2 linked regions of the Gemmata obscuriglobus genome follow. The protein of the gene in region 2 interacts with the protein of the main gene of each other region in a pairwise test. Links are inferred from orthologs where the notes say so. Each region holds a gene or a part of one and is shown on either strand. Other genes may lie near its edges.

Region 1 (7,480 bases), 800 kb from region 2 along the record:
TCCCCTGGCGCCGGGCGATCGGCGCCGGATTCCGGGTAGGTCACGCGCATCAGGAACAGCCCTTCCGGCGGCGCGGTGGGGCCGGCGAGTCGGCGGTCCATCGCGTGGAGCACGTCGGCGATCTGCGTTTCGGGCCAGAACCCGCGGCCGACCTGCACCAGACTCCCGGCGATCGCGCGCACCATGTTGTAGAGGAAGCCGTTCGCCTCCACGTCGATCCAGATGCACTCGCCGAACCGGTTCACGCTCAGGTGCGTGATGGTCCGCACGCTGGTGAGCCGGTTCGGCCACTCCGTCTCGAAGCAGCGGAAGTCGTGGCGCCCCACCAGGCACCGGGACGCCCGCGCCATGGCTTCGGCGTTCAGGTGCTGGCGGACGAACCACGCGTACTTCCGCAAGAACGGGTCTTGCAGCCGGCCGTCCTGCACGACGTAGCGGTACATCTTCCGCACCGCGTCCTTGTTCGCGCAGAAGCTCTGCGGGGCCTCGGTCACCTCGCGCACGCCGACGTCTTCGGGCAGCTTCGCGTTGATCGCCTTCAGCAGCACCGCGCACGAGAGTTTGGACGCGGTGTACACGTTCGCGACCTGGCCGACCGCGTGGACGCCCGAGTCCGTGCGCCCGCTACAGTTCAGGCGCACGCGCGGCTCGCGCGTGATCTCCGCGATGGCTTTTTCGACGGTCTCTTGAACCGTGCGCCGGCCGGGCTGCGTCTGCCAGCCGAAGAAGTCGGTCCCGTCGTAGCGGATGATGAGTTTGAGGTTACGCATTCAAGAGATTTCACCGCAGAGGGCACGAGAGGGCGCGGAGAGAAGACCAAGGACTTCCGGGTCAAAAGTCGTCAGTCAGCAAGTCGTAAAGTCACAAGCCATTATTAAAACTGGGTTTGTGGCTTTATAACTTTCTGATGATCGGGCTTTTGACCCGAAGTCCTTGGTCTTCTCTCCGCGCCCTCTCGTGCCCTCTGCGGTGAACACTGCTTTTTCTGTTCGGCTACTTCACAATGCCGCGCTTGACCAGCTCCTCGGCGCACTGCACCGCGTTGCTGGCCGCGCCCTTGCGGAGGTTGTCGGCGACCACCCACAGGCACAGCGCGTTCGGGTTGCTCGGGTCCTGCCGCACGCGGCCCACGAACGTGTGGTCGCTCCCCTCGGCGTGGATGGGCTGCGGGAACCGCCCGTCCACGACCTCGTCCATGAACACCACGCCCGGGGCCTTCGCCAGCGCCGCCTTGGCGTCGGCGACGGAAACGGGGCGGGCGAACTCGACCGTCACTGCCTCGCTGTGGGCCACCTTCACCGGCACGCGGACGCACGTCGGGCAGACCCCGATGGTCTGGTCGCCGAGGATCTTCCGCGTCTCGTTGATGACCTTGTTTTCTTCTTCCGTGAACCCGTTCGGGTCGAGCGTCCAGTCGAGGGTGACCACGTTCCCCGCGAGCTGCGCCCGGTGCGCCGTCGGCGCGGGCACCGGCTGGCCCGCGGCCCAGGCGCTCGCCTGCGCCGCGAAGTCCGCGAGCCCCTTGGCGCCCTTACCGGACGAGGACTGGTAGGTCGCCACCACCACGCGCCGCACCGGCGCGAGGTCGTGCAGCGGCTTCAGCGCCACGCACAGCGGGATGGCGACGCAGTTCGGGTTCGCGACGATCCCCTTCTTCGCGTTGTGCAGCTCGTGCGCGTTGACCTCCGGCACCACCAGCGGGCAGTCCGGGTCCATGCGCCACGCCGACGAGTTGTCCACCACGATCGCGCCGGCCTTCGCCGCGATCGGGGAGAACTCCTTGCTGATCGAACTCGGGGTGCTGCTCAGGACGATCTGCACGCCCTCGAACGCCTCGGCCCGGATCGCCTCGACCGGGTACGGTTTGCCCGCGAACTCGACGGTTTTGCCCGCGCTTTTCTCGGACGCCAGGAATTTGATCGATTTGACCGGGAAGCTGCGCTCCGCGAGCACCTTCCGGATCAGATCGCCCACGGCACCGGTTGCGCCGACCACCGCCACGTTCACAGGCACTGGAGCACCTCAGTAATTGGAGAAGTGAGGGACGCCGCCCTCACAGAAACCATATGAAATCTCGTGAACAGCGGGCGCGGTATTGGCGCCCGGCCCGTGGGACGGCGGAGAGACACGATGCGGATCGCGATCGGCGGGTTCATGCACGAGTCGAACACGTTCGCCCCACTCCCCACGGACCTGTCGCGGTTCCGCGACGGCAGCCTCACGTACGGCGACGCCGTGATCCCGAGCTGGCAGGAGGCGCACCACGAGATCGGCGGGTTCATCGAAGGGGGGCGGCGGTTCGGGTTCACCCCGGTGCCGGTCGCGATGGCGTGGGCCACCCCGGCCGGCCCGGTGAGCGACGAGTTCTTCGACCACTTCACCGACGCCCTCGTGACCGGGTTCCGGCTCGCCCGGGCGCAGGGCGTGCTGCTCGCCCTGCACGGGGCGATGGTCACGCCCAGACACCCCGATGCGGACACCGAGGTGCTGCGCCGGGTTCGCGCCGCGCTCGGGCCGAGCGTGCCCCTGGTGGTCACGCTCGACTTCCACGCGAACGTCTCGCCGCAGATGGCCGAAGCGGCCGACGCGCTCGTCGGCTACCAGACGTACCCGCACGTGGACCAGCGGCAGCGCGGGGTGGCCGCGGCCGAACTGGTCGCGCGGGCGGTGGGCAAGGCGGTCCGCCCGGTGTGCCACGTCGCGAAGCCGCCGATGCTGCTGAACCTGCTGGGGCAGGACACGGCCCGCGAGCCGATGGCCGGGCTGATGCGGATGGCCCGCGCGATGGAGCAGCAGCCCGGCGTCCTCTCGGTGAGCCTGATGGCCGGGTTCCCCTACGCGGACGTGCCCGAGATGGGCGCCAGCGTGATCGTGGTGGCCGACGGGGACCGGACCCGCGCGAAAGCGGCCGCCGACGAGCTGGCGAACGCGATGTGGGCGGTGCGCGAGCGGCTCAACGTGCCGTGCCCGGCCCCCGAAGAGGCGGTGCGCCAGGCGCTGGCGTGTACGCACCTGCCGGCGCTGCTGATCGACCTCGGGGACAACATCGGCGGCGGGTCGGCCGGCGACGGGACCGTGCTCCTCGCGGAACTGCTCAAGCAGCGGGCGAAAGGCTTCGTGGTGACGCTTCACGCGCCGTCGGCGGTGGCGCAGGCCAAGGACGCCGGTGTGGGCGGGCGGGTGGAGGTGAAGGTGGGCGGCAGCACCGGCGCGCTGCACGGGCCGCCGCTGACCGTGCGCGGCACGGTGCGCTCGCTGCACGAGGGACGCTGGGTGGAGGTGGAGCCGCGCCACGGCGGGAAGCGGCAGAACGACCAGGGCCACACCGCGGTCATCGACCTCGCGGACGGGAACCTGCTCGTGGTGAACACGCTCCGCACCCCGCCGTTCAGCCTGGGGCAGCTCACCTCGCTCGGGATCGACCCGAAGCACGTGCGGGTGATCGTCTTGAAGGCGGCCGTCGCGTACAAGGCCGCGTACGCCCCGATCGGCGGAACCATTATCGAGGTGGACACGCCGGGCCTGACCGCGATCAACGCGGCCCGGTTCGAGTACAAACACATTAAGCGGCCGATGTACCCGCTCGACGCGAGCTGACCGTGCGAACGACTTCACCGGCAGGCAACGACAGGAGACATGCGTGCGCAGCACAGGCGGCACGCATCGTATTTATTGTATTGCGCGAAATCTGGCGTCGCACGCATCCGGCAGGCGGGTGCGGAACGCGGTTCGCATATTTTTCACGTTGTTTTCAACGTTTCAAACAGGTATTATATATACTCAATCGGCTCTTTTTGTTCGTTTCTTGTAACTGTTCCTCACTCTCCACACTTCTGAGGTCCGTTCTATGCGCCCGAACTTTATTCGCCGAAGGTCCGCCTTCACACTGATCGAACTGCTGGTGGTGATCGCCATCATTGCGATCCTCATCGGCCTGCTGCTGCCCGCCGTGCAGAAGGTGCGCGAGGCCGCCGCCCGGATGAGCTGCCAGAACAACCTCAAGCAGCTCGCGCTCGCCTGTCACTCGTACTCGGACACCGCCGGCGGCCTGCCCCCGGCCATGATCAACAATGCAGCCGTGTACGCCGACCAGAACGCGTCGTGCAAGCCGAGCGACACGCGGTGGGGGCCGAACTGGATCGTGTTCATCCTCCCGAACTTCGAGCAGGGCAACCTGCTCACCCAGGCGGTGACCGCGAGCGTCAACTCCCACACCTCGGGCTTGACCACTGACAGCAACTGGCGGGCGATCGGCGGGACGACGATCAAGACCCTCCTGTGCCCGTCCGACGGGTCCAACCAGACGGCCTCGAACGGGACGATCAGCACCGGCCCGACCGGCGGGTGGGCGCGCGGGAACTACGCGGCCAACTGCGGCCCGCAGTGGTTCTACTACACCCTGAACGGGAGCTCCTCGTCCGACAACTACAACCTGAGCGGCCAGGGGCCGTTCACCGTTGTGACCGGCAGCCGGAAGAGCATGAAGATCGAGCAGATCGGCGACGGCAGCTCCAACACCGTCCTGCTCTCCGAGGTCCGCTCGGGGGTCGTCTCGGGCGACCCGCGGGGCACCTGGGCCGTCGGCTTCCCGGGCTCCAGCGTGATCGCCGGGCACGGCGTCGGCGACTGCCTGGCGCCCAACTACAACATCGGCAACGCGGACGACGTGCAGGGGTGCAAGACGGACAACCCGGGCGGCATGAGCTGCTGGGAGACGTGCGGCGCCAGCACCCAGGCGACCGCCCGGTCGCGCCACACGGGCGGCGTGAACTGCGCGATGGGCGACGGCGGCGTTCGGTTCGTTACCAACTCGATCGACCCGCGAGACTGGTACCTCATCAACTCCGCGAGCGACGGGCAGCCGGTCCCCAACTTCTGATCCGCGTTGAGGCGAGCGGATACTTCGTGACACCTGAACCGGGACCTGTGTCCCGGTTCCTTTCTTTTCTGGTGCCGCCGGGTGTGGCCGTTCCGCCACTTGGTCCCGGCCACCCGAGCGAAGGGCGCATCATGGTCGCCGGTCTCTCCCGCCGTCGAACTCGGCTGCTCGTCGGCGTCAGCGTTGCCGCTGTTGCGGGGCTCGTCGCGGTCGGCTTCTATCTCGCCACGCGAGGGGTCGCTGAAGCACCGGACCTGCGCCGTTTCGTCCGGGCGAAGCCGCCGGTCCCGGTGGTGTTCACCTCCCGGACCGACCCGAGCAGTTTCGCCGCCGCCGCCCCCGAGGCGGAGGGCTTCCGTTACCCCGGAACGATCCCCTGGGCGTCGGCGGAAGGGCGGCTCCGGCGCCTGGACCCGAACGGCCGGGTGTACGAACTGACGTGGGGGCGGCCGCTCCCCGACGGGGGAACCCTCATTGACGTGATGAGCCCGACGGTCAGTCCGGACGGGCGGCGCGTGCTGTTCGCCGGCCGACGGGCCGCACCGGACCCCGGACGGTGGCGGATCTATGAGGTCGAACTGAACGGCGACAACCTCCGACAGTTGACCGGTGGCCCGGACGACCCGGGGTGCGTTTCCAACCCGCCGATGCGGTTCGCCGCCGATGGCGGTGTGCTCCCCGAGGACGAGCGGCGGCGGTTGGATTACGACGACATCGACCCCGCCGACCGCGGGGACGGTGGGCTGTTGTTCGCCTCCAGCCGGCTCCCGGACCTCGGCCGCGGGCACGCCCGGCGAGCGACCCAGATTTGGCACCGCCCGCCGGGCGACGCCGCCCCGCACCCGATCACCGCCAACCGGAACAACGACCGCTGGCCGTTCCCGACGTCCGAGGGGGCCATCTTGTTCAGCCTCTGGAGTCGGAACCAGGAGGCGGTGACGGCCGACGAACGGGACATCCAGCCCGTCTCGCCCGGGCGGGCGTTCGCGACGGCCGCGACCGACGTTTGGGTCGGGGCGCGGACGTACACGGACACGGCGCAATTCGGCTACGCCGTCAAGATCCCGCACCCCGTCTGGCGGCCGCGCCCCACCTTCAACAACCGTGTCGTTTTCATGACCGACTCCCCGACGGCCGGTCGGTATCGGATCGCGCAGGCGGATTGGGGGTATTTGCGGAACGCGCCGAGCGCGCTGCCCGCGGGCGAGCGGATGCCCCGCCAGTCCGGGGGCGCGTTCGAGTTCGGCCCGGACCGCGGTCCGGACGGGCGGCCCCTCTCGGCCGCGACGCCGAGCCCCTGCCCGCCGGACGGGGTGCTGTTTTCCGGCGCCGCGCACGACCCGGACCGCGCCCCGCTCCCGGGGAGCTACGGACTGTACCTGGTGTCGCACGCCTGGGAGTCCGGCGACGGGGGCGCGGGGGAACTGCTGTTCGACGACCCCGGCTACGTCGATGCGGAACCGGTTGCGGCGTACCCGCGGGTCACGCGGACGCATTTCCCCGAACTGGCCCCGGCCGACACCTCGAACATGCCGGCGTTCCTCTCGCTGCCCGGCCGGCGGTACAGCGGCCCGCTCGGTCTCGTCCAGAACAACGCGATCCTGCTGGAGGTCAACACCCCGTTCCCGGGCCAGACCACCGACACCGGAAAGCGGTCGGTATCGGTGCCCCCGACCGGCATCAAACAGATCGCCTTTTACGCTTCCCACCGCGACCGGTTCGATGACCCTCACCTCCCGCGCGTTCCGGGGCGCTGGGAGAAACTCTTTACCACAGAAGTGCAGTGGGGGGATTTCAAGACGTGGGTTCCCGCGGACCCCAGCGCCCCGACCGTGCTCGCCGGGCTGGGGGCCGACGGGAAAGTCTTCCGGTGGTCGTCCGGGGTAACCGACTCCGAGGGCCGGTCCGCCTCGTTTTACGCCCTGGCCGGGGACCATTACAGCGGGACGAAGGCCGGCAAGTACCACTTCTGCTACGGGTGCCATGTCGGGCACACGTACATCGATATCGACATCGGCGAACGGCTGAAGTGAGCGGCGCGCGGGCGTCTGCAAAGCGGTACTGTTCGCCCCGCCCGCTCCGCAGAGAGAAGCATTTCCGAATTCCCGCGAAGGATTCACGCCGCGCGGGGACAATATCCCCTCAATGAGCACGGCCGACGCTGGGCACGAGCGGGCGATTCGCGACGCGGTGCTGGCCGGCAGGTCGGACGCGTGGCACGGGTGGTTCGACGCGCACTACGCCCCCCTCGCGCGCTACGCGCGGTGGCGGTGCGGCGGGCTGCCCGACCTCACCGACGACGTGATCCAGGAAACGTGGCTCACCGCCGTGCGCCGGGTGCGCGACTTCGACCCCGCGAAGGGGAGCTTCTTCGACTGGCTGTGCGGGATTGCGTCCAACGCCGCCCGCAGCGCGGTCCGCTCGCGCTACCGCCGCACGGCCCGGGTTCGTGCCCTCCAACCGGCCGATGACAGGGCCGCGCCGGACGAGGGCGGGGCGGTCGAACGGGCCGAGCGCGTCGCCCTCGCGCTCGCCGAACTGCCCGAGCGGTACGAGGCCGTGCTCCGGGCCAAGTACCTCGATCAGCAAGCGGTCGCGGAC
Region 2 (7,452 bases):
AGTTCCAGTTTTCCGTCGGTCCCGGGCTGAAACGCGACCAGCGCCGCGTACTCATCGGCCGCAGCCTTCAATTTCGGCCCCGCTTCGGTCGGGCTCTGGGACTTCATAATTGCCGTGCCCCACGCGGCCAGCACGTCGGCCCGCTTCTCGCGCTCGCGCCCGGATGCCGCCACCGCGCCGTACGCGTCCGCGACCGTCAGCGCGGGCTCGAACGCACCGTCCGCGAGCAGCGTGGTGACCGCGAGTTCGAACGCGGCCTGCACCTCGGCAACCGCCACGAACTCGTTCCGGAAGTCGGCGGCGCTCTTGGCGGCCTTGACGGCGTCCATGAGCAGCGGCACCGCCGCCTTGTGTCGGTTCTGATCCTGGGACCGGAGGTGCAATTCGGCCAACTGAACGGCGGCGGCGACGGCCTCTTCGCCGGTGCCCTTCACGGCTTCCTCAAAGAGTTTTAACGCGGCATCGGGCTCGCGCAACCGCAGCTTGCACACGCCGAGGTCGTAGGCCGACCCCACACGGTACACGGTCGGCAACCCGGGCACGGCGCGCAGCGCGTCCAGCTCCTTCGTGGCTCCGGCGTAGTCGCCCTCGGCCATTAATACCCGGGCCATCTCCGCTTTCGCGGGGGCGAACACGTCGACGGGCGCGTCCGCGCCGATCTGCCCGAGCCACTTGCGGGCGTGCTCGTATTCCTTCGTGAGGAGGAAGATGGCCGCCAGCTTGAGCCGCGCGCGTGCGAGCGAAGCGGCTGGCGTGACCGGACCGGCCGACCGGACATAGTCGTTCAATGCGACTTTCGCACCCGCCAGGTCGGGTGGGTTTTGGCGCAGGGCCAGGTCCGCAATAAGGCGCTTGGTGTCGCCCCCCTCTTCGCCCGGCGGGGGAGCGTTCAGTACGGTGGTGAGGAGCGCGAGGTCGGCCGCCGGTGCGTCCGCCGGCAGCCCGACCGCGGCCCGCACTTTTGCCTTGCGGAACGACAGCCGCGGGGCGTCATTCGGGTCGCGAATCTGGTTCTCATCGACCCGCTCGAAGTGCTGCCGGGCGAGCGTCCAGTACCCCCGAGACTCCTCCAGAGCGGGGGTGATCTCGGCGAGCCGAACGTACCCGCTGCCCAGGTGGAACCGGGCGAGCGGAGCGTGTTCGGGGAAGGTGTCGATTTCGGTCGCCACCCTGGTGAGGTTGGCTTTCAGCTCCTCAGGATCGGGGGCGTGCTTCTCGTAGCTGCCCCGAAGTGACTCGACGGCGCGCCGGAACGCGGATGCGGGGTCGCTCTGCCCGGCCGGGAGCCACCCCTGCCACGCGGACACGAACACGCCAACGCCGATCAGCAGCACCGGCAACTGCCACAAGTGCGTCGTGGGGTCGGCGGCCGACGTTTGAGCGCGCCCCCCCCGCGGAGCGGGGCCAAGGGCGCCGCCGGGGGCGGGCGAAGGCGGGGCCGTGTCCGTGGCCATAGACGTGTTCCGGTTGGTAATCGCGAGAACCCGAACCGAGAGTAGACCCGCCCCGGTCGGACCGCGTCAAGGCCAACCGTGCCGGCTACGCGTTCGCCTTCCGAAGTCGCGCCCAGTACCCGCCATCGGACGGCCGCCCCGGGACCGAGTGGTGTTCCGCTTCGAGCGTCAGCCCGCGCATCCCGCGGAGCACCGCTTTCACGACACCCTCGTTCTCGTCGGGCTCGATGCTGCACGTGGAGTACACCACCGCACCGCCGGGCTTGACGCGATCGGCCGCGAGGATCAGCAGTCGCGTTTGAAGGCGGATGAGGTACTCGAATTCGTTCGGTTTAAGGCGCCACCTCACCTCCGGACGGCGCCCGATCACGCCCGTATTACTACACGGCACGTCCACCAGGGCGGCGTCGAACGGCCCCGCGGGGAACTCCTCATTATCCTTCAGCAGAACGGTTTCGATGCCCGTGAGCCGCATCCGCTGTGCGAGGGCGGCGACCGTTTCGAGCCGCTTCGGGTCGATGTCGCACGCGGTGATGTGCCCGCGGCCGTCCATCAGTTCCATCAGGTGCGTGGTCTTCCCGCCCGGCGCGGCGCAGGCGTCCAGAATCCGCATCCCGGGCTGGACACCCAGCGCGGACGCCACCAACATCGACGAATGGTCCTGCACCGCGAAGTCGCCTTCGGCGTACCCGGGCAGGTCGCGGATGCTGTGATGCTGCGAAAACCGCAGCGCCTGCGGGTGCTCGCCGGGTTCGACCTCGATCGTCTGCGCCGCGAGCTGGATGCGGTAGCTCTCGCGGCTCGCGCGCAGTTTGTTCACCCGAACCCACAGCGGCGGTGCGGCATTGAACCAAAAACCCAAGCGGACGCACTCGTCGACGCCGTACCTCTTCAACCAGCGGTTCGCGAGCCACTGTGGGAACGAGAACGCCGCGGCGAAGTATGGTGCCGGATCGGTTGCGGGATCAGGCAGAACGGGTTTGGTAAGCCGGCGGTAAGAACCCCTCCCGCCCCCTTCCGACGGCGTCGGGGCGCTTTCGACCAGCGCGAACGGCACCGCAGCGGCCCCAGGCGCGTCCGTGAACTCGTCGGTGGTCAGCTCCGCGATCCGGCGCAACACGCCGTTGACGAACCCTTTTGCCTTCGGCGCGCCGACGTGCTCCGCGAGTTCGACGGTCTCGTGAACGGCCGCGTGCTTCGGAACGTGCGTGAGAAACGTAAGCTGGAACGCCCCGAGACGCAGCAAATCCCAAACGCGGTCCTGAACCGCGTGCGTTGGCAGGTGGATGAACGGCTTGAGCAACGCGTCCAGGGTGCCGCCGCGGCGGATCACCCCGAACACCAGTTGCGTAACGAACCGACGATCCTGCGGAGAGAGGTTCGCGGCGTTAACGGCGTCGTCCACGAGTTCGGCGGCGAACCCGTCGCGCGACCGGGACCGGTTCAGCACGTCGGCCGCGACCTGTCGTGCGGTGATACTCATGACAGCACTTCCGGTCCGAACCGCATACCTTCAACGATCGGATAACCACGAAGGAACTCCTCCGCGGTCATCTTCTTCTTCCCTGCGGGCTGAAGTTCGGAAAGGTCGATGGAGATGTTGTCTCCCACCCAGACACTAATGACCACGTTGCCGGACACAGGGTCCTTTCTGCTGCCGCTGACAGTCCCCGTCGCGGGGCGGTTGGGGCCACACGGGCACATCGCACCGCACGCGACTTTACTCACGATCACCCGCATCGGCTCCTTACCGGGGCGGTGCAGGAACGTGTACGCGGTCGGCCACGGCTGCATCGCACGCACGAACCGCTCGACGTAGCCCGCCGGTTTCGTCCAGTCGATGAGCCCGAACTCCTTCTTGATCTTCGGCGCTTTCGTTACTAGCGCGGGGTCTTGCTTCGCACCTTCGACCGGGCCGCCCGCGGCGTACTTCTGCGTGGCCTCGACCGCCATCCCCGCGCCAAGGGTTGCGAGGCGAGCTTCCAGCGTGCCGGTAGTATCGGTCGGGAGAATGTCGAGCGATTCCTGAAGGACCATGTCGCCGGAGTCGAGCCCGGGCGTCACCTTGATGATGGTCACGCCGGTTCGGGCTTCGCCCCCGAGGATCGCATAGGCGACGGGCGCGGCCCCGCGGTACTTCGGCAGCAGCGAGGCGTGAACGTTGATGATGCCGCGGGTCGGTGCGTTGATGACGTCCTTCGACAGGATCTGCCCGTATGCCGCAACCACGAGCAGGTCGGGCGCCATCGCCTGAAGTTGTGTTAGCCCTTCGGGTGTGTTGATGCTCTCGGGTTGAGCGACCGGGATGTTCGCCGCGCGGGCGATGTTCGCCATACCCTTGCCGGTCTGGCGCGTGCTGCCGCGCTTGTTGCCGGTGTCGCGCTCCGGTTGCGTCACCAGCCCCACCACGTCCGCACCGAACGCCGCGATCAGCGCCTCGAACGTCGGCTCGGCGAACGTACCCGTCCCCATCATCACGATGCGCATGAAGTTGTCGGTTCTCGGCGGGCGGGGTCAGTCAGCGGAGCGAGTGGCCGGTGCTGTCAGCGCTGACTGATAGCTGACAACCGATTACGGGCCGAACGTCACAGCGCCTGGACCATGTCCGGGGGCAGATCGCCCTTCTTCTTGTCTTTCTCGAAGTCCGAGATGAACTTCTCCAGATCCTTCTGGCTGCGTGACAGGCCGAGCGACCCCATCTTGTCAATAAACAGCGTGCCCTGAAGGTGGTCGATCTCGTGCTGCCACACACGGGCCGCAAGGTCGTGCGCCGTTGTTTGAACCAGTTCGCCCTTCAGGTTATAGAACTTGACCGTCACGGTCTTGTACCGGCGCACGTTTTGGTACAGCCCGGGGAAACTCAGGCACCCCTCGCGGTCGTTGATCGTGGAGCCCTTCGCCTCGACGATGACCGGGTTGATCGCAACGACCTCCTGGTCCGGTTGGTCGGCCTCGCCCAGCGGGTTCAACACGATCATCTGGTAATCGAGCGTCACCTGAGGCGCGGCCAGCCCCAGGCCCTCGCTCCGGTACATCAGCTCGACCATCTGCGCCGCAGCCTTCTGCACGTCCGCGTCGATGGCGATCACCGGTTTGGCTTTCGCCCGCAGTGCCGGGTGCGGGTACCTCACGATCTTCATTTCACCTGCTCGTTGAGCTTCGATTCTCGGGACGTTGAATGTGATTATAGCAGAAGCGGTTCGGGCGGCGGGACGTCGGAAAATGACCGCAGGAAAGGCCCCAAAGTGGGTGGAACCGAGCCTGAAGGCAGGAACAAACGCCCCCGACTCCGCGCCCCCCACTTTTGGGGCCTCGTTGCGGCCGATCCCTCACTCTTTTTCTGGCGAGACGATTTTCAGCCCGATGATGCAGCCGATCAGGCCGGCCAAAAAGAACAGCCGCCAGAACGTGGCAGGGTCTTTGAACCACACGATCCCGATGATCGCAGTGCCGGCCGCGCCGATACCGGTCCACACGGCGTAGGCCGTGCCGAGCGAGATCTTCTGAGCCGCGAGCGTGAGCAGCCCGAAGCTGATGATCGACAGCAACACGAATGCGAGCGCCCAGCCGAGCTTGGTCAGCCCTTCGGAGAGCTTCAGGCAGGTGGTGAACCCGCACTCGCAGCAGCCCGCGAGGATCAGATAGAGCCAGTGCATCATTCGGTTGCGCGTAGCACTCCTTGGCTCCTCGTCTGATACCAGTCTGACCCTACAAGCACGGGGAAATCATGCCGCAGCCGCGGTCGCCGGTTCGGGAACTGCGGTCCCGGCTGCCAGGGCGGTGAGTGCGTCGAGCAGCCCATCGACCTGTGCCGGTGTGTGGTTCGCGTTGACCTGCATCCGCAACACCCCGTGCCCGTGCGGCACCGCCGGGAACACGACGGACTGTGCGTAATAGCCCTGTTCGTACAGGAACCGCCCGGCCTTCAGGGTCGCCTCCTCGCCGCCGATCAGCACCGACACGATCGGCACCAACCCGCCCAGTACGGTGAACCCTCTTCGCGCGGCACCCTGGGCGAGCTTGCGCACGTTCGCGTCGAGTCTGGCCCGTAGCGCCGGATATTCGGGCGACATCAGAATGTCGACGACGGCGCAAACCGCTTCGAGATACGGCGGCGGCACCGGGCCACCGAAAATCAACGAGTTCGAGCGTAGTTTGAGCACGTCAACAGCCGCTTGTGAACCGGCGACGAACCCGCCCAGACAGGAGAAGCCCTTCGACAGTGAGCCCACCGTCAGCACGTTGTCGTAGTGCCCGAGCGAGGCCAGCACCGTACCGCGACCGTGCTCGCCGAGCACCCCGCTCGCGTGCGCGTCGTCCACGTACAAGCACGCGTTGTGCGCCCGGCAAATGCGGTCGAACTCCTGAAGCGGCGGGAGTTCGCCGCTCATGCTGTACACGCCGTCCACTGCTACCACCGCGTGCCGGAACGGCTGCAAGCCCCGGAGCGTTTCTTCAAGCGCCGCGGGCGAGTTGTGCTCGAACTTCGCCGTCCGCACCCCGCGAGCCTTTGCGAGCTTCAATCCCTCGTCAATGGAGTTGTGCGCGAACTGGTCCGCGACCAACACGTCCTGCCGCGTGACGAGCGCCGGCAGCGCCCCCACGTTCGCGAGTGTGACGGACGGGTAGATGAGCGCCGCTTCCGTGCCGAGCCACTCGGCGAGTTTACGCTCGGCACGAACGTTCGGTTCGGCGCTGGAGAAGGCGCGCGAAGTGCCGTTGTGCGTGCCCCACGTCCGCACGCCCCGTTCGAGCGCGGCACACACGCGCAGGTCTTGGTCCAGGCCCAGAAAACTGTCGGAACCGAAGTTGGTGACCCACCGCCCGCCGAGCTTGATCGTGCGGTCGGGGTTCACGGCCTCGACCGTCAGGTCCTTCATCAGGAGGTCGGGGTAGTCGTCGAACATGCGGCGGAAGAACCGGGTCATTCCGGTCCCCGCGAGCGATCCCACGAGCCGATCGAGCGGCGCGGACGTCATAGAGCCTCGACGGATTAGGCGGCTGGCAACAGGCTTGATCGGCCATGAGGGCCGTGCGGGTTGAGCAATTTGTGCGGCCCGTCCTCATCGGGCAGACGAGGCCATGACCCGAGCTTGCGCCAGTTAGATTGGGAGAAGTGGAGAAAAGGAGCGGCAAAACGTGACGTGTCGGCGGACGGGGGCATGAGCCCCCGGTTCGTTAGAAAACGGGCTCAGCGCGACTTCTTCGGCTTCGGCTCGGCCTTCTCTTTGTCTTTGTCGGACTTCTTCGACAAGAGTTCGATCCCGGTGGGGCACTCGCCCTTGAGCACACACTGGCCGCACAGCGGGGTCTTCTCGATGCAGGTCTCCTTGGCGTGGATACTCATCAGCTCCGTGAACTCCTCGCCACGCGCCTTCGGGATCACGTGCTCGATGCCGCCGCGGAGCGACTCCATGTCCTCGGCCTCGGCCTCCTCGACCACATTGAGCCGCCGGAGCACGCGAAAGGTCGGGCCGTCCAGGGGGATCGCGTGCCCGCCGAGGGACCGCTGGACCACCCACGCCACCGCGAAGTCGTTCACCCGCTTGAACCGCTCGATCTGCTTCGCGGCCTGCTTGAGCCCCTTCGTTTCGAGGTCCTTGGCGTTGAAGTAGCGGGAGATCTGCTTGGCCGCGTTCTTGAGCCCCTTCTTCTCCATGTCGCCGAGGTCGTAGGAGTAGTTCATCTCGAACACGGCGTGCAGCACGCCGATGATCCACCCCGCGCGCGGCCCCGGGTTGGGCAGCGGCCGCAGCGCGTCGGCGACCTCCTGAACCGTGCTGACGCGGATCTCGTTCCAGTCCACGAAGACCTTCCGGATGCGCGCGTAGGCCTCTTCCGCGTCCTCGGTGGTGCTGCCTTCTCGGCAGATGGCGAAGATGAGTTCATCGAGCAACAGGCGCGGCTCGCGCGGCTCGGGGGTGGGGAGCGGGTACCTCTTCTTGAGGGCCGCCTGCGCCTGCGTCAGGAGCTGCTGCTTGTTCGTGATGGCCGGCAT

Evidence for each region.
Region 1: the proteins of def (region 2) and GobsT_RS32365 interact in binary tests that used the Escherichia coli proteins (3 or more experiments, as listed by UniProt). The link is inferred for Gemmata obscuriglobus from one-to-one orthologs.

The regions. Positions count from the first base shown.
Region 1 is NZ_CP042911.1:7,808,464-7,815,943, forward strand. What follows is about bases 1-2,795. They hold GobsT_RS32365 (aspartate-semialdehyde dehydrogenase), read right to left. Parts: upstream 2,008-2,795; coding sequence 994-2,007; downstream 1-993. Other genes in these bases: truA (tRNA pseudouridine(38-40) synthase TruA), read right to left, coding at 1-770; GobsT_RS32370 (M81 family metallopeptidase), read left to right, coding at 2,131-2,795. In the rest of the region: more of GobsT_RS32370, read left to right, coding at 2,796-3,597; GobsT_RS32375 (DUF1559 domain-containing protein), read left to right, coding at 3,848-4,879; GobsT_RS32380 (TolB-like translocation protein), read left to right, coding at 5,011-6,912; GobsT_RS32385 (RNA polymerase sigma factor), read left to right, coding at 7,025-7,480.
Region 2 is NZ_CP042911.1:8,602,608-8,610,059, reverse strand. Bases 2,818-5,584 are described here. They hold def (peptide deformylase), read right to left. Parts: upstream 4,595-5,584; coding sequence 4,040-4,594; downstream 2,818-4,039. Other genes in these bases: GobsT_RS35725 (aminotransferase class I/II-fold pyridoxal phosphate-dependent enzyme), read right to left, coding at 5,180-5,584; GobsT_RS35730 (DMT family transporter), read right to left, coding at 4,784-5,110; fmt (methionyl-tRNA formyltransferase), read right to left, coding at 2,934-3,941; GobsT_RS35745 (transcription antitermination factor NusB), read right to left, coding at 2,818-2,937. Outside these bases: GobsT_RS35750 (hypothetical protein), read right to left, coding at 1-1,454; more of GobsT_RS35745, read right to left, coding at 1,540-2,817; more of GobsT_RS35725, read right to left, coding at 5,585-6,433; GobsT_RS35720 (endonuclease III domain-containing protein), read right to left, coding at 6,646-7,452. UniProt on the Escherichia coli protein: Removes the formyl group from the N-terminal Met of newly synthesized proteins. Requires at least a dipeptide for an efficient rate of reaction. N-terminal L-methionine is a prerequisite for activity but the enzyme has broad specificity at other positions.